DNA from 2 places in the Alishewanella sp. BS5-314 genome. Region 1 is predicted to be linked to the other one. Evidence: predicted binding sites of a transcription regulator. Region 1 holds the regulator's gene; the other holds the start of a gene.
The links. The regulator FliA, encoded in region 1, starts transcription of late flagellar genes. The targets are predictions, from matches to a motif close to CTAAAGNTNNNNNNNNNNNNGCCGATA.
Positions count from the first base shown of each region.

Region 2: pomA (flagellar motor protein PomA) is a predicted target of FliA. The motif match lies at 2,513-2,539, and genes of this name have one in related genera.

Region 1 covers NZ_JACEHJ010000002.1:304,048-310,396, forward strand. Annotated here, with positions in the region: gene flhA (flagellar biosynthesis protein FlhA) at 1-74, shown strand, start outside; gene flhF (flagellar biosynthesis protein FlhF) at 84-1,466, shown strand; gene H1D31_RS05925 (MinD/ParA family protein) at 1,459-2,325, shown strand; gene H1D31_RS05930 (RNA polymerase sigma factor FliA) at 2,373-3,053, shown strand; gene cheY (chemotaxis response regulator CheY) at 3,096-3,479, shown strand; gene H1D31_RS05940 (protein phosphatase CheZ) at 3,506-4,255, shown strand; gene H1D31_RS05945 (chemotaxis protein CheA) at 4,271-6,349, shown strand, end outside.
Region 2 covers NZ_JACEHJ010000002.1:1,595,315-1,601,663, reverse strand. Annotated here, with positions in the region: gene dxs (1-deoxy-D-xylulose-5-phosphate synthase) at 1-1,251, opposite strand, end outside; gene ispA ((2E,6E)-farnesyl diphosphate synthase) at 1,275-2,162, opposite strand; gene xseB (exodeoxyribonuclease VII small subunit) at 2,164-2,409, opposite strand; gene pomA (flagellar motor protein PomA) at 2,620-3,390, shown strand; gene H1D31_RS11825 (flagellar motor protein MotB) at 3,387-4,328, shown strand; gene thiI (tRNA uracil 4-sulfurtransferase ThiI) at 4,429-5,886, shown strand; gene H1D31_RS11815 (ketopantoate reductase family protein) at 5,891-6,349, opposite strand, start outside.

The DNA.
Region 1 (6,349 bases):
GGGTGTTGTCGTATCAGGAAATTCCGGACGATAAGCAGATCCGCATTGTCAGTGTCATCGGTCAGTCGAACTAGGAGTAACTCATGAAAATTAAACGCTTTGTTGCCAAAGATATGCGCAGTGCCCTAGCCGACGTTAAGGAGTTCCTTGGACCGGACGCCATTATCCTGTCCAATAAAAAAGTCGCTGAAGGCGTGGAAATCGTTGCCGCCATTGATGCTGAGCCGGCTGTCCCGAAAGCTAAAGTTGCTGCTGCACAGGTCGAAGACATTACACCTCCGGCTAAGCGCAATGAACCCAGAGTTAATCTGGCCATTACCGACGAAGCAGAGCCAGCAGATTCACTACGTGCCTTGCTGGAGCGTCAAATGCAAAAGCAAGGGCAAGTGCCGGACGCGCCAAAAGCTGCCAGCGCTGCGCCCAAACCCACGCTGCAAAAAGCCAGTCAGTTCGAACGTCAAAATCCTGTCGCTGCGACCCCAGCGCCGCAATGGCAGGAAATCAGTAAACTGCAACAACAACAGGCTGAGCTGATGCAACAGCAGTTTAGCAAGATGCAGGCTGAGATGTTGTCGATGCGGCAATTGCTGCAGCATCAGGTATCTGGCCTGATGTGGCAGGAACTGGCGCGGCGTGAGCCGGTGCGGGCACTGGTCATTGAAAATCTGCGTCAGCTCGGTTTATCAGAGCTGGTCGCCGATCAACTGGCGTGTTTTATGCCGGAAGATTTAAATACGCAGGATGCCTGGCAAACTGCGCTCGAGTTACTGGCTGGCCAGGTGAGTACTACTCAGGACGATATTTTGCGCCGCGGTGGCGTGGTGGCGCTGGTCGGCCCTACCGGCGTAGGTAAAACTACCACCGTAGCCAAGTTGGCCGCAGCCTTTGCCAAACGTCACGGTACCGATCAGGTCGCGTTAATTACCACCGATTGTTTCCGCATTGGTGCCTTTGAGCAGTTAGCGACCTTTGGTCGTATTATTGGCTGTCCGGTTAAGCAGGCTAAAGACAGTGAAGAATTATCTATCTTGTTGAATCAACTACAACAACGTAAACTGATCCTGATTGACACTGCCGGCATGAGCCAGCGCGATCTACGACTGGCTGAGCAGCTGGCGTCACTGGTGCACAACACCCGTGTCAAAATTCGCAGTTATCTGGTATTGTCAGCGACAGCGCAGGCCCGGGTGATGCAGGAAACCGTGCTGCAATTTAAACGTTTGCCACTGGCAGGCTGTATTTTTACTAAGCTGGACGAGTGTCTCAGCCTGGGAGAAGCGTTAAATATCGCTATCCAGCATGCGCTACCCATTAGCTATCTGACCGATGGCCAACGGGTGCCGGAAGATTTACAGATCGCTGATGCGCAGACACTGGTCGATAATGCCGAACAGTTACGTCTGGCGCATAGCCAACCAGCTCATCAGTGGTATCCGCAAGAGCAGACGGATGCCTTATATGCATAAGAAGTCAATAGCAGAAGATCAGGCCAGCGGCCTCAGACGCATGAATAGACAAAAAGTAAAAGTGATCTCCGTTACCGGTGGTAAGGGCGGGGTCGGAAAAACTAATATCACGCTGAACCTGGCGATGGCATTGGCGCAAATGGGCAAGAAAGTCCTGGTGCTGGATGCTGATCTGGGTTTGGCAAATTGTGACGTGATGCTGGGTTTGCGGGTTGAACGCAATCTTTCTCACGTATTAAGTGGTAAAGCCAGTCTGGACGATATTCTGGTAGAAGGCCCTTTTGGCATTAAAATTGTCCCCGCCACCTCGGGTAATCAGGATATGACTGAATTATCGCCGGTGGAGCATGCCAGCCTAATCCGTGCCTTCAGCGAGCTGGAAACGCCGATCGACGTGTTATTGGTTGACACGGCTGCCGGAATTTCCGACATGGTGCTCAGCTTTTCCCGCGCCTCGCAGGATGTGTTGGTGGTGGTTTGCGATGAACCGTCATCCATCACTGATGCTTATGCGTTAATGAAAATCCTCAGCCGCGACCACGGTGTTGAAAAATTTAAAATAGTTGCCAATATGGTGCGAAGTAGCAAAGAAGGTCTGGAATTATTTGCTAAACTAACCCGGGTAACAGACCGTTTTCTGGATGTAACGCTGGAGCTGGTTGCAACCGTACCGCAGGATGAAAATGTCCGCCGGGCGGCGCGTAAACAAAAAGCCTTTATTGATGCTTACCCAACCACCGCAGCCAGTATGGCGGTGAAAGCGCTGGCGCTAAAAGCAGCTAAGTGGCCTTTGCCTGAAAATGCTTCCGGCCATTTGGAGTTTTTTCTGGAGCAGCTTGTCCAGCCACAATCTGAGTAGGGGGTTCTTTGAACAGTAAGTTGGCCGCATATGGTGGTATTGATCACATGCAGCAACTAGTGGAGCGCCATGCACCACTGGTCAAACGCATCGCCTATCATTTATTAGCCCGGCTACCGGCCAGCGTACAGGCCGATGACCTGATCCAATCCGGTATGATTGGCTTAATTGAAGCCGCCAAAAATTTTGATGGTAGCAAAGGGGCCAGTTTTGAAACCTTTGCCGGCATTCGTATTCGGGGTGCCATGCTAGATGAAATAAGGCGTGGCGACTGGACGCCGCGCTCGGTGCATCGTAATGCCCGCTTAATCGCCGATACCATTGCTGAGCTCGAAGCTCAACTTGGGCGTGATGTTCGTGATTATGAAGTTGCAGAAAAACTTGCTATCTCTTTAGATGAATATCATCATATGCTTAGTGATGTGAGTTCGGGTCGGATTATCGGCATCGAAGACCTCGGTATCTCCGAAGATGTTTTGGTGACGGCTGAGGATTCAGATACCGATCAGCTGTACCATGAGCAGGCTAATGAGGCGTTTAACGCGGCACTGGTGAAACATATCAGTAGTTTGCCGGAGCGAGAGGCATTAGTCTTATCACTGTATTATAATGACGAACTAAACTTAAAAGAAATTGGGGCTGTACTGGATGTCAGTGAGTCCCGGGTCAGTCAGATTCATAGTCAGGCATTAGTGCGGTTAAAAGCCCGAATGCAGGCTTGGTTGTAGTGTATCCTGAATAATGGGATGACGTGCTCTTCGGAGGGGACTTTGGATAAGAATATGAAGATTCTCGTAGTCGACGATTTTTCGACCATGAGACGGATCATCAAGAACCTGTTACGCGATTTAGGCTTTACCAATATTTCAGAAGCGGATGACGGCAGCACGGCTTTGCCGATGTTGCAGAATGGCGATTTTGATTTCGTGGTAACCGACTGGAATATGCCTGGGATGCAGGGGATTGACCTGCTACGTGCGATCCGGGCAGATGCGAAACTTAAGCATATACCGGTATTGATGGTGACTGCCGAAGCCAAGAAAGAGCAGATTATTGCTGCCGCTCAGGCTGGCGTGAATGGCTATATCGTCAAACCTTTTACTGCAGCAACATTACAGGAAAAGCTGGCGAAAGTATTCGAACGGATCGGCTAAGCCGGAGCTGACCAAGGAGTGACGCCATGTCTGCCAATTCGGCTCCGTTAATCACGCTAGACCAAGCCAGAGAGCTGGTACAACTGTTGGAGATGGGCGAGCAGGACATCGCCAACCAATTGGTACAGCAACTCGGTATGCCCGGCTCGTCGGAATTATTTGCCGAGGTTGGCAAACTGACCCGGCAATTACACGAGTCATTGAAAAACTTTCAGATTGATCCCTCGCTAAACAATATTTTGGTTGAAGATATCCCCGATGCCAAAAAGCGCCTTAACCACGTTATTGATATGACTGAGCAAGCGGCTAACCGGACTATGGATGCCGTAGAGTCATGCTTACCTATTGCCGATCAAATCAGTCAGCAACTAAATCAGTTGTTGCCAAGATGGCAGAAACTGATGAAGCGCGATCTGGAATTGGGTGAATTCAAAACCCTCTGTCATGGCATTGATGCTTTTCTGGCAGAGACGGTGACGGAGTCAAACCGACTGAATCAATTATTGACTGACGTATTAATGGCGCAGGATTATCAGGATTTAACCGGTCAGATTTTACGCCGGGTCATCGAATTAGTCCGTGAAGTCGAAGAGAGCCTGATCGGCCTGCTTACTGCTTTTGGTAACAGTAACGTGCAGGTAATGGAACCCAAAGCTGCCAAACGAAAGATTGAAGCTAATGAAGCTGAGGGGCCTATTATTGATAAAGAAGGCCGCAATGATGTCGTCAGTGGTCAGGACGATGTGGATGACTTACTGTCGAGCTTAGGTTTTTAACAGAGGTGTTTACTGATGAGTTTTGATATGGATGAAGACATCCTCCAGGATTTTCTGGTCGAAGCCGGTGAAATACTAGAGTTGTTGCAGGAACAGCTGGTCGAGCTTGAGAATAACCCTCATGACACTGCTCTGTTAAATGCCATTTTCCGTGGTTTCCATACAGTAAAAGGTGGGGCTGGTTTCCTGTCACTGACCGAATTAGTTGATGCCTGTCACGGCGCTGAAAACGTGTTTGATATACTTCGCACCGGTAAGCGCAGTATCACCCCCGAGCTGATGGATGTGATCTTACAGGCTCTGGATGTGGTCAATGAAATGTTTACTGAGGTGAAAGCACGTCAGCCGTTGACCCCGGCCGATCCTCAGCTATTAGCGGCACTGCATTTCTATTCCGAGCCGGAAACACCCGGCGAGGCAGCACCTCAGGCAGCCAAGGCTGCACCTGCGGTTACAGCTCCGGTTGCGCCACAGGTTACAAAGGTACAGCAACCAACCGCTTCACCCGATAGCGATGATGTCGATAGCATCACCGAGGATGAATTTGAGCGTATGCTCGATGAGTTACACGGTTCGGCCGCTCCTGGTCGCACCGAAGTGGCTGCCAGTGCGCCAGCGGCGCCAGTGAGCGCAGGCGATGATATTACTGATGATGAGTTTGAAGCCTTACTTGACCAGCTGCATGGCAAGGGGAGCTTTAAGCCGGAAGTGCCTGCTGCACCAGCTGTGACAGCTACTGAGCCGGCCGCGCCCGCGGCCAAGGCTGATGAAATTACTGATGACGAGTTTGAAGCCCTGTTGGATCAGCTGCACGGCAAAGGCAAGGCGCCAGTAACCCCGGCAGCGGCTAAAGCAGAAGTTCCGCCGCCAGCACCGGTTGCCGCTCCTGCTGCCGCGCCGGTCAAAGCCACAGAGGCACCGGTTGCACCAGCTGCCGGTAATGCCGCTGCGGCAGATAAAGGTGCCGTCGCAGCAGAGACTACGGTGCGGGTTGATACTAAACGCCTGGACCAGATTATGAATATGGTCGGCGAACTGGTATTAGTCAGAAACCGGCTGGTCAGTTTATCGGGCTCTGCGCAAAACGAGGAAATGAGTAAAGCCATTGCTAACCTGGATGTGGTGACTGCCGATATTCAGGGCGCGGTAATGAAAACGCGAATGCAGCCAATTAAGAAAGTATTTGGCCGTTTCCCGCGCGTGGTGCGCGATCTCGCCCGTTCACTAAAAAAAGATATCGATCTGGTGCTGGAAGGTGAAGAGACCGATCTGGATAAGAACCTGGTCGAAGCATTGGCCGACCCATTGGTGCATTTAGTGCGAAACTCGGTTGACCATGGTATTGAATTACCAGATGTGCGTCAGGCTGCCGGTAAGTCGCGTACAGGTGTGGTCAAGTTAGCCGCGCAACAAGCCGGTGACCATATCCTGCTGACAATTCAGGACGATGGCGCCGGTATGGATCCGGAGAAGCTGAAAAACCTGGCGATCAAGCGCGGCGTTATTGATGCCGATACTGCAGCGCGGATGTCAGATACCGATGCCTTTAACCTGATTTTCGCACCGGGTTTTTCAACCAAAGAACAGATCTCAGATATATCCGGCCGCGGTGTCGGTATGGATGTGGTGAAAACCAAGATCACCCAACTCAACGGTACTGTGCATATTCACTCCAAACTGGGTGAGGGTACCTTGCTGGAAATCAAGGTACCTCTGACGCTGGCGATCCTGCCAACGCTAATGGTAATTGTCGGTAAGCAAACCTTTGCCTTACCTCTGGCAGGTGTGAGTGAAATTTTCCACCTCGATCTGGCAAAAACCAATATTGTTGACGGTCAGCTAACAATTGTTGTTCGCAACAAAGCCATTCCATTGTTCTACCTCGAGCACTGGCTGGTGAAAAACTCGGATAAAAAACTGCGTCGGGCCCAAGGTCATGTGGTCATAGTGCAAATTGGTCAACAGCAGGTCGGTTTTGTGGTTGATCAGTTGATTGGTCAGGAAGAGGTTGTGATTAAAGCGCTGGACGCCCTGTTGCAGGGAACACCGGGTATGGCTGGCGCGACCATTACTTCTGATGGTGGTATTGCGCTA
Region 2 (6,349 bases), 1.3 Mb from region 1:
GGCGAATAACACATCCAGTTGCTGTAGAGCAACGTCGTGAATTAACTGATCATAGCCACGTTGTAAGAAACTGGAGTAAATAGCGACGACTGGCTTCAGACCCTCAATCGCCATCCCTGCGGCAAGGGTAACAGCATGCTGTTCGGCAATGGCGACATCGAAATAGCGTTTAGGAAAACGTCTGGAGTAGGCCACCAGATCTGACCCCTCGCGCATGGCCGGGGTTATTGCCTGCAGTCGTTCATCCTGCTCAGCCATATCGCAAATCCACTGGCCGAAAATATTCGAAAAGCTCGGTAAACCGGCTTTTTTGGCTGGTTGGCTGCTGGCACTGGGGTCAAACTTGGAGACTGCGTGATAGCCGATAGGATCGGCCTCGGCCGGGGCATAGCCTTTACCTTTTTTGGTGACTATATGCAGCAGTTGCGGCCCCTTTAGCTGACGCATATTGCGAATGGTGTCAACCAGCGACAGCACATCGTGACCGTCTATCGGGCCAATATAGTTAAAACCCAGCTCCTCAAAGAAGGTACCTGGTGTCACCATGCCTTTAAAATGTTCTTCAGCTTTGCTGGCCAGTTCATGCAACGGCGGCATACCACGCAGGATCTTTTTACCCCCTTCACGCAGGCTGGTGTAAAAACTGCCGGACAGAATGCGGGCAAAATACTGATTCAGCGCGCCAACGTTCTCAGAAATCGACATTTCGTTGTCGTTCAGGATCACCAGCATGTCGGGTTTGACCTCACCGGCATGATTTAGTGCTTCAAATGCCATACCGGCGGTAATGGCGCCATCACCAATTACGGCCACGACTTTACGCTGGCTTTTGGCTTGCTGTGCGGCAATAGCCATGCCCAGAGCCGCACTGATCGAGGTGCTGGAGTGACCGACGGATAATACGTCATACTCGCTTTCTTCGCGGTACGGAAACGGATGCAGGCCATCTTTTTGCCGGATGGTGTGCATCCGCTCACGACGACCAGTCAGGATTTTGTGTGGATAGGCCTGATGGCCGACATCCCAGATCACCCGATCAAAGGGGGTATTGTAGACATAATGCAGGGCGACAGTTAACTCTACCGTACCCAGGCCTGAGGCGAAGTGACCACTGCTCTGGCTGACCGTTTTTAATAAAAACTGGCGCAATTCCTGACTCAGTTGCGGTAATTGCTCCTGCGGCAGCAACCTGAGTTGCTCCGGCAGGTTAGCCTTGTCCAGTAGCGGATAATCCGTCATATCAATATGCATAGCTTAGTTACCAAATACCTTGGTTAAAACGTTCTGGCGATTATATAGTGGGCAAAGGCCCGCAGTTCAGTTGTCTCGAATGGTAAGCTGTCGAGAGCCCGCAGCGCCTGTTGATACAGTTCATCCGCTTTAGCTCTGGCGCCATCCAAACCTAACAGTGCCGGATAGGTTGCCTTGTTAGCCCGTAAATCTGAGCCTTGCGGCTTGCCGAGTGTCAGGGTGTCGCCCTCAATATCCAGAATATCGTCCTGAACCTGAAATGCCAGACCCAGAGCACCGGCGAAAGTGGTCAGATGATGCAGGATCTGCTCATCCTGCAGCGGACTGCAATAATAGGCCAGCTTTACACTACACTCAATTAAGGCGCCGGTTTTTAGCCGGTGCATTTGCTCCAGTCTGGCCAGACTGATCTGCTGATTGGTTTGCGCTAAATCAATGGCTTGCCCACCACACATGCCGGCGGCACCCGCTGCGCTTGCCAGTGCCCGCATCATCTGCACTTGCCGCTCTGCAGCGAGGTGCTGATAAGGGTGTGAACTTAGCACCTCGAACGCCAGTGCCTGTAACGCATCACCGGCCAGGATAGCTGTGGCTTCATCAAAGGCCTTGTGGCAGGTTGGCTTGCCACGGCGTAAATCGTCATTATCCATCGCCGGCAGGTCGTCATGGATCAGCGAATAGGTATGCAGCATTTCGATGGCCATCGCCGGGCCATCCAGGTCCGCCAGACTGGCACCGAGTAACTGGCCACACTGATAAACCAGATAAGGGCGCACCCGCTTACCACCAAGCAACAGGCTGTATGCCATCGCCGGGCAGAGTTCGGGGCTGGAAGACTTTCTGGCGTCCAACAAAAGGGTCAGTTGCTGCTCCAGACGTTGCTGGAACAGCGGCAGGCTGGCTGGGGTCAAATTAGTCTCCTGTCTCCGGACTAAAGGCCGCCAGACTCTCTTGCTGCTGCTGTTGCAGTAAAATCTGGACTTTCTGTTCGGCACCTTGCAGTTGCAGTTGACTGTGTTTAACCAGCGCTATGCCACGTTCAAATTGGCTCAGCGCCTGCTCTAACGACAGCTCGCCCTGCTCCAGTTGCTGGACAATGAGCTCCAGTTCCTGCATCGACTGTTCAAACGGCATGGTGTCTGCGTTTTTTTTATTCATCCGACTCCCCAAAAACTGTGCGCAACCTTATCCTAGCAGGCTATTATGGTCAATGCTGCACGACTTGGAAACGACTAAATTGGTATTTTGCGTTGAATTATTGCTTAATGTTCAGCAACTGAAGTCGATAACAGAGTGTTGGCTAAGGTAAAATTAAGCTATACGTATAAAAGTTAGTCAGCACAATTTCTGTCGGTTAAGGAGTGAGATGTGGATTTAGCGACGCTGATCGGAATGTTAGGCGCTATCGGCTTTGTGGTGATGGCGATGATTATCGGTAGTGCCGGTGATCCTGGGATGTTTGGCGATCTGGTCTCGGTGTTAATTGTGGTTGGCGGCTCAGTTTTTGTTGTGCTGTCAAAATTTACCCTGACACAGTTTCTCGGTGCCGGTAAGGCTGCGGTAAAAGCCTTTATGTTTAAGATTGAAGCCCCGGAAGAGCTGATTGAAAAGGCCGTGCAGCTGGGTGACTCAGCGCGCAAAGGTGGCTTCCTGGCGCTGGAAGAGGCGGAGATCCCGAATGCCTTTATGCAAAAAGGTATCAATATGCTGGTTGACGGCCACGATGCTGATGTGGTGCGGGCGACCTTGCAAAAAGATATTGCGCTGACCGAGAAACGGCATGAAAACGCTATCGGCGTATTTAAGAGTCTCGGCGATGTGGCGCCGGCGATGGGGATGATTGGTACTCTAATCGGTTTGGTGGCGATGCTATCCAATATGGACGATCCGAAAGCGATAGGCCCGGCGATGGCGGTTGCACTGTTAACTACGCTTTATGGTGCCTTTATTGCCAACGTTATTGCCATCCCATTGGCCGATAAACTGGCCATTCGCAATCAACAGGAAAAGCTTAATAATATGCTGATTTTGGATGCCGTACTGGGGATCCAGGATGGCCAGAACCCGAAAGTGATCGAAGGGATCCTGCGCAATTATCTGGCTCAGGGTAAACGTGAGGTCGCCGGAGAAGCCGCATGAGTGATAGCGAGCAAGAGTGTAAATGCCCACCCCCTGGTTTACCCCAGTATATGGGCACCTTTGCCGATCTGATGGCATTGTTAATGTGCTTCTTTGTGCTACTGCTGGCCTTTTCCGAAATGGATGTGTTGAAATTTAAGCAGATTGCCGGCTCCATGAAGTTTGCCTTTGGTGTGCAAAATAAAATTGAAGTGGATGATATTCCCAAGGGCACCAGTGTTATTGCGATGGAATTCCGGCCTGGCCGGCCCGATCCGACGCCGATTGAAACCATCCAGCAGCAAACAATGGAAATGACGCAACAGGTGATTGAATTTCAGGCGGGCGAAGAAGATTCGGCCGGTGGACGCCAGGAACAGCGAGAAGATCAGACTGGTGGCCAGTCTGCGTTAAATGCGGAAGAAACCGAAACCGCGGAAGCTATGGCTGAGGCTGCGCAGGAACAGATTAATGAAACGGTTAAGAAGATGGCGCAGGAGCTGGAGCAGCAGATTGTCGACGGAGCCATTGAACTGGAATCGCTGGGGCAGCAGATTATTATCCGTATTCGGGAAAATGGCTCTTTTCCGTCAGGCTCTTCCTTTCTACAACCCAGATTTAAACCCATTGTGCTGCAAATTGGCCGGATGCTGGTGGATATTCCGGGTGAAATTACTGTCAGTGGTCACACTGATGATTTCCAGGTCGCGGATGAGCTACATCTGAACAACTGGGATTTATCGGCAAAACGCGCGGTGTCGGTTGCCAGTGAGTTGCTGCGGGCGCCCGGCTTTGACCGTAATCGCTTAATCGTGGTAGGACATGCCGATACCAGGCCCCTGGTACCCAATAATAGCGAGCTAAACCGGCGCCGGAACCGGCGGGTAGAAATTGCGATTATGCAGGGTAAAGCCAAGGAGTCGGAGCCGGTCAGTTTACAACCGGTAAGCCCGCCTTAGGCTAACCTACAATCAGCTACGTAGCCAGCATGTGCCTTGTTCGCACTTTGCTGGCTTTTTCGCTATAATGCGCGCCTTTTTTTGCTACCGACAAGCCATCATGCTGGAATTTATTATCAAGCTGCACCCGGAAATCTCGATCAAAAGTAAGTCAGTGCGAAAACGGCAGACCATGCTGTTGGAGCGCAACCTGAGAACCATCCTGAAACAACTGGATGAGCAGGTAGAAGTGCTGAATAACTTTGACCACCTTACCGTGCGCAGCCAGCAGGCAACGGCGTCATTGCGCAGCCAGATGATTGAACGTTTGAGCTGTATTCCCGGTATCGTCAGTTTTTCCCAGATGCAAACCCGGCAGTTTACCGATCTGCACGATATTTTTCTGCAGGTGGCGGCGGTTTATGAAGCTCAGTTGCCGGGCAAGACATTCTGTGTCCGGGTCAGGCGGCAGGGGAGCCACAGTTTTAGCTCGCTGGAAGCCGAGCGTTATATCGGTGGCGGGCTGAACCAGCGGGTCGGCAGTGCCAGGGTACAACTGAAAAAGCCTGAGCTGACAATTAAGCTGGAAATTAAACAGGATCAGTTTTTACTGGTCAGCGAAAGCTTTGCTGGTATGGGCGGCTTCCCGCTACCGTCGCAATCTGATGTCTTGTCCTTGATTTCGGGCGGCTATGATTCAGCGGTGGCCAGCTATCTGATGATCCGCAAGGGGTTACGCACGCACTACCTGTTCTTCAATTTAGGTGGTGCCGCGCATGAAACTGGTGTGCGCGAAATGGCATTTTATCTGTGGCAAAAATACAGTTTGTCGCATCGGGTGAAATTTGTTAGTGTTGATTTTGCACCGGTAGTAACCGAAATTCTGGAGAAAGTGGAATCCGGCCTGATGGGCGTGGTGTTAAAACGGATGATGATGCGTGCCGCCAGTCAGGTAGCAGCAGATTTGGGTATCAAAGCGCTGGTGACCGGTGAGAGTATCGGTCAGGTTGCCAGCCAGACCATTGCCAACCTGGCGGTCATTGACCGGGTCACCGATACACTGATCCTGCGACCACTGATTTATCAGGATAAGCAAGAAATCATCGATCTGGCCAAGCAGATTGGTGCTGAGGAGTTAGCCCGTACCATGCCGGAATACTGTGGCGTGATTTCAAAAAGCCCGACTGTCAATGCTGTGCTGTCTGAGGTGGAGGCGACAGAAGCTGCCTTTGACAGTGCCATCCTGCAGCAGGTGGTCCGGGAGGCGAAAATTCTGGATATTCGCACCGTCGAGTATCAGGCTGAGCAACAGGCCCGTACCGTGGCGGTAGAAGAGGTCTTGCCCGCGGATGCGGTGGTGCTGGATATCCGAGCACCGGATGAAACTGAGGCTAAACCTTTGCAATTGCATAGCCACCAGGTACAACAGATCCCCTTTTTCCGTCTGGCATCGCAATTCCCGCAACTGGATCAGAGCAAACAATATTACTGTTATTGTGAGCGCGGCGTAATGAGCCGGCTACAGGCCTTACTGCTGCAGGAAATGGGTTATCAAAATGTGGCGGTGTACCGGCCCTGATAGCTCAGGCGGTATGACGAAGCGCCTGCCATAAGGCCAGGTTCTCTGGTACCGCCAAACCGTGACGGGCTGCGCGTGAGACAATATAGCCGGTGATAGCGGCGATTTCCGTTTGACGCCCGGCGTTGACATCTTGCTGCATCGATGAATAGTTGTGCGCAGTATTGGCGATCACCTGTTGTACTAACGCCAGTGTCGGCGCTGGCAACAGGCTGATACCTTCGGCCCCGGCTACCAGACAGACCTCATTCACAATAGCTGCCAATAAGGGTTGATAGTCTGCTGCGGCCAAAGCGCCGTTGCGACACTGATGAATTGCCGTCAGTGGATTGATCGCTGCATTGACAGCCAGTTTGCGCCACAAAGCCGGCCGGATATCGTCAGTCAATGTCACCGGTCCCAGCGCCGTATCCAGCATCGCCACCACGCTCGTCGTGGCTTGCTGTGCCTTAGCGTTTAAAGG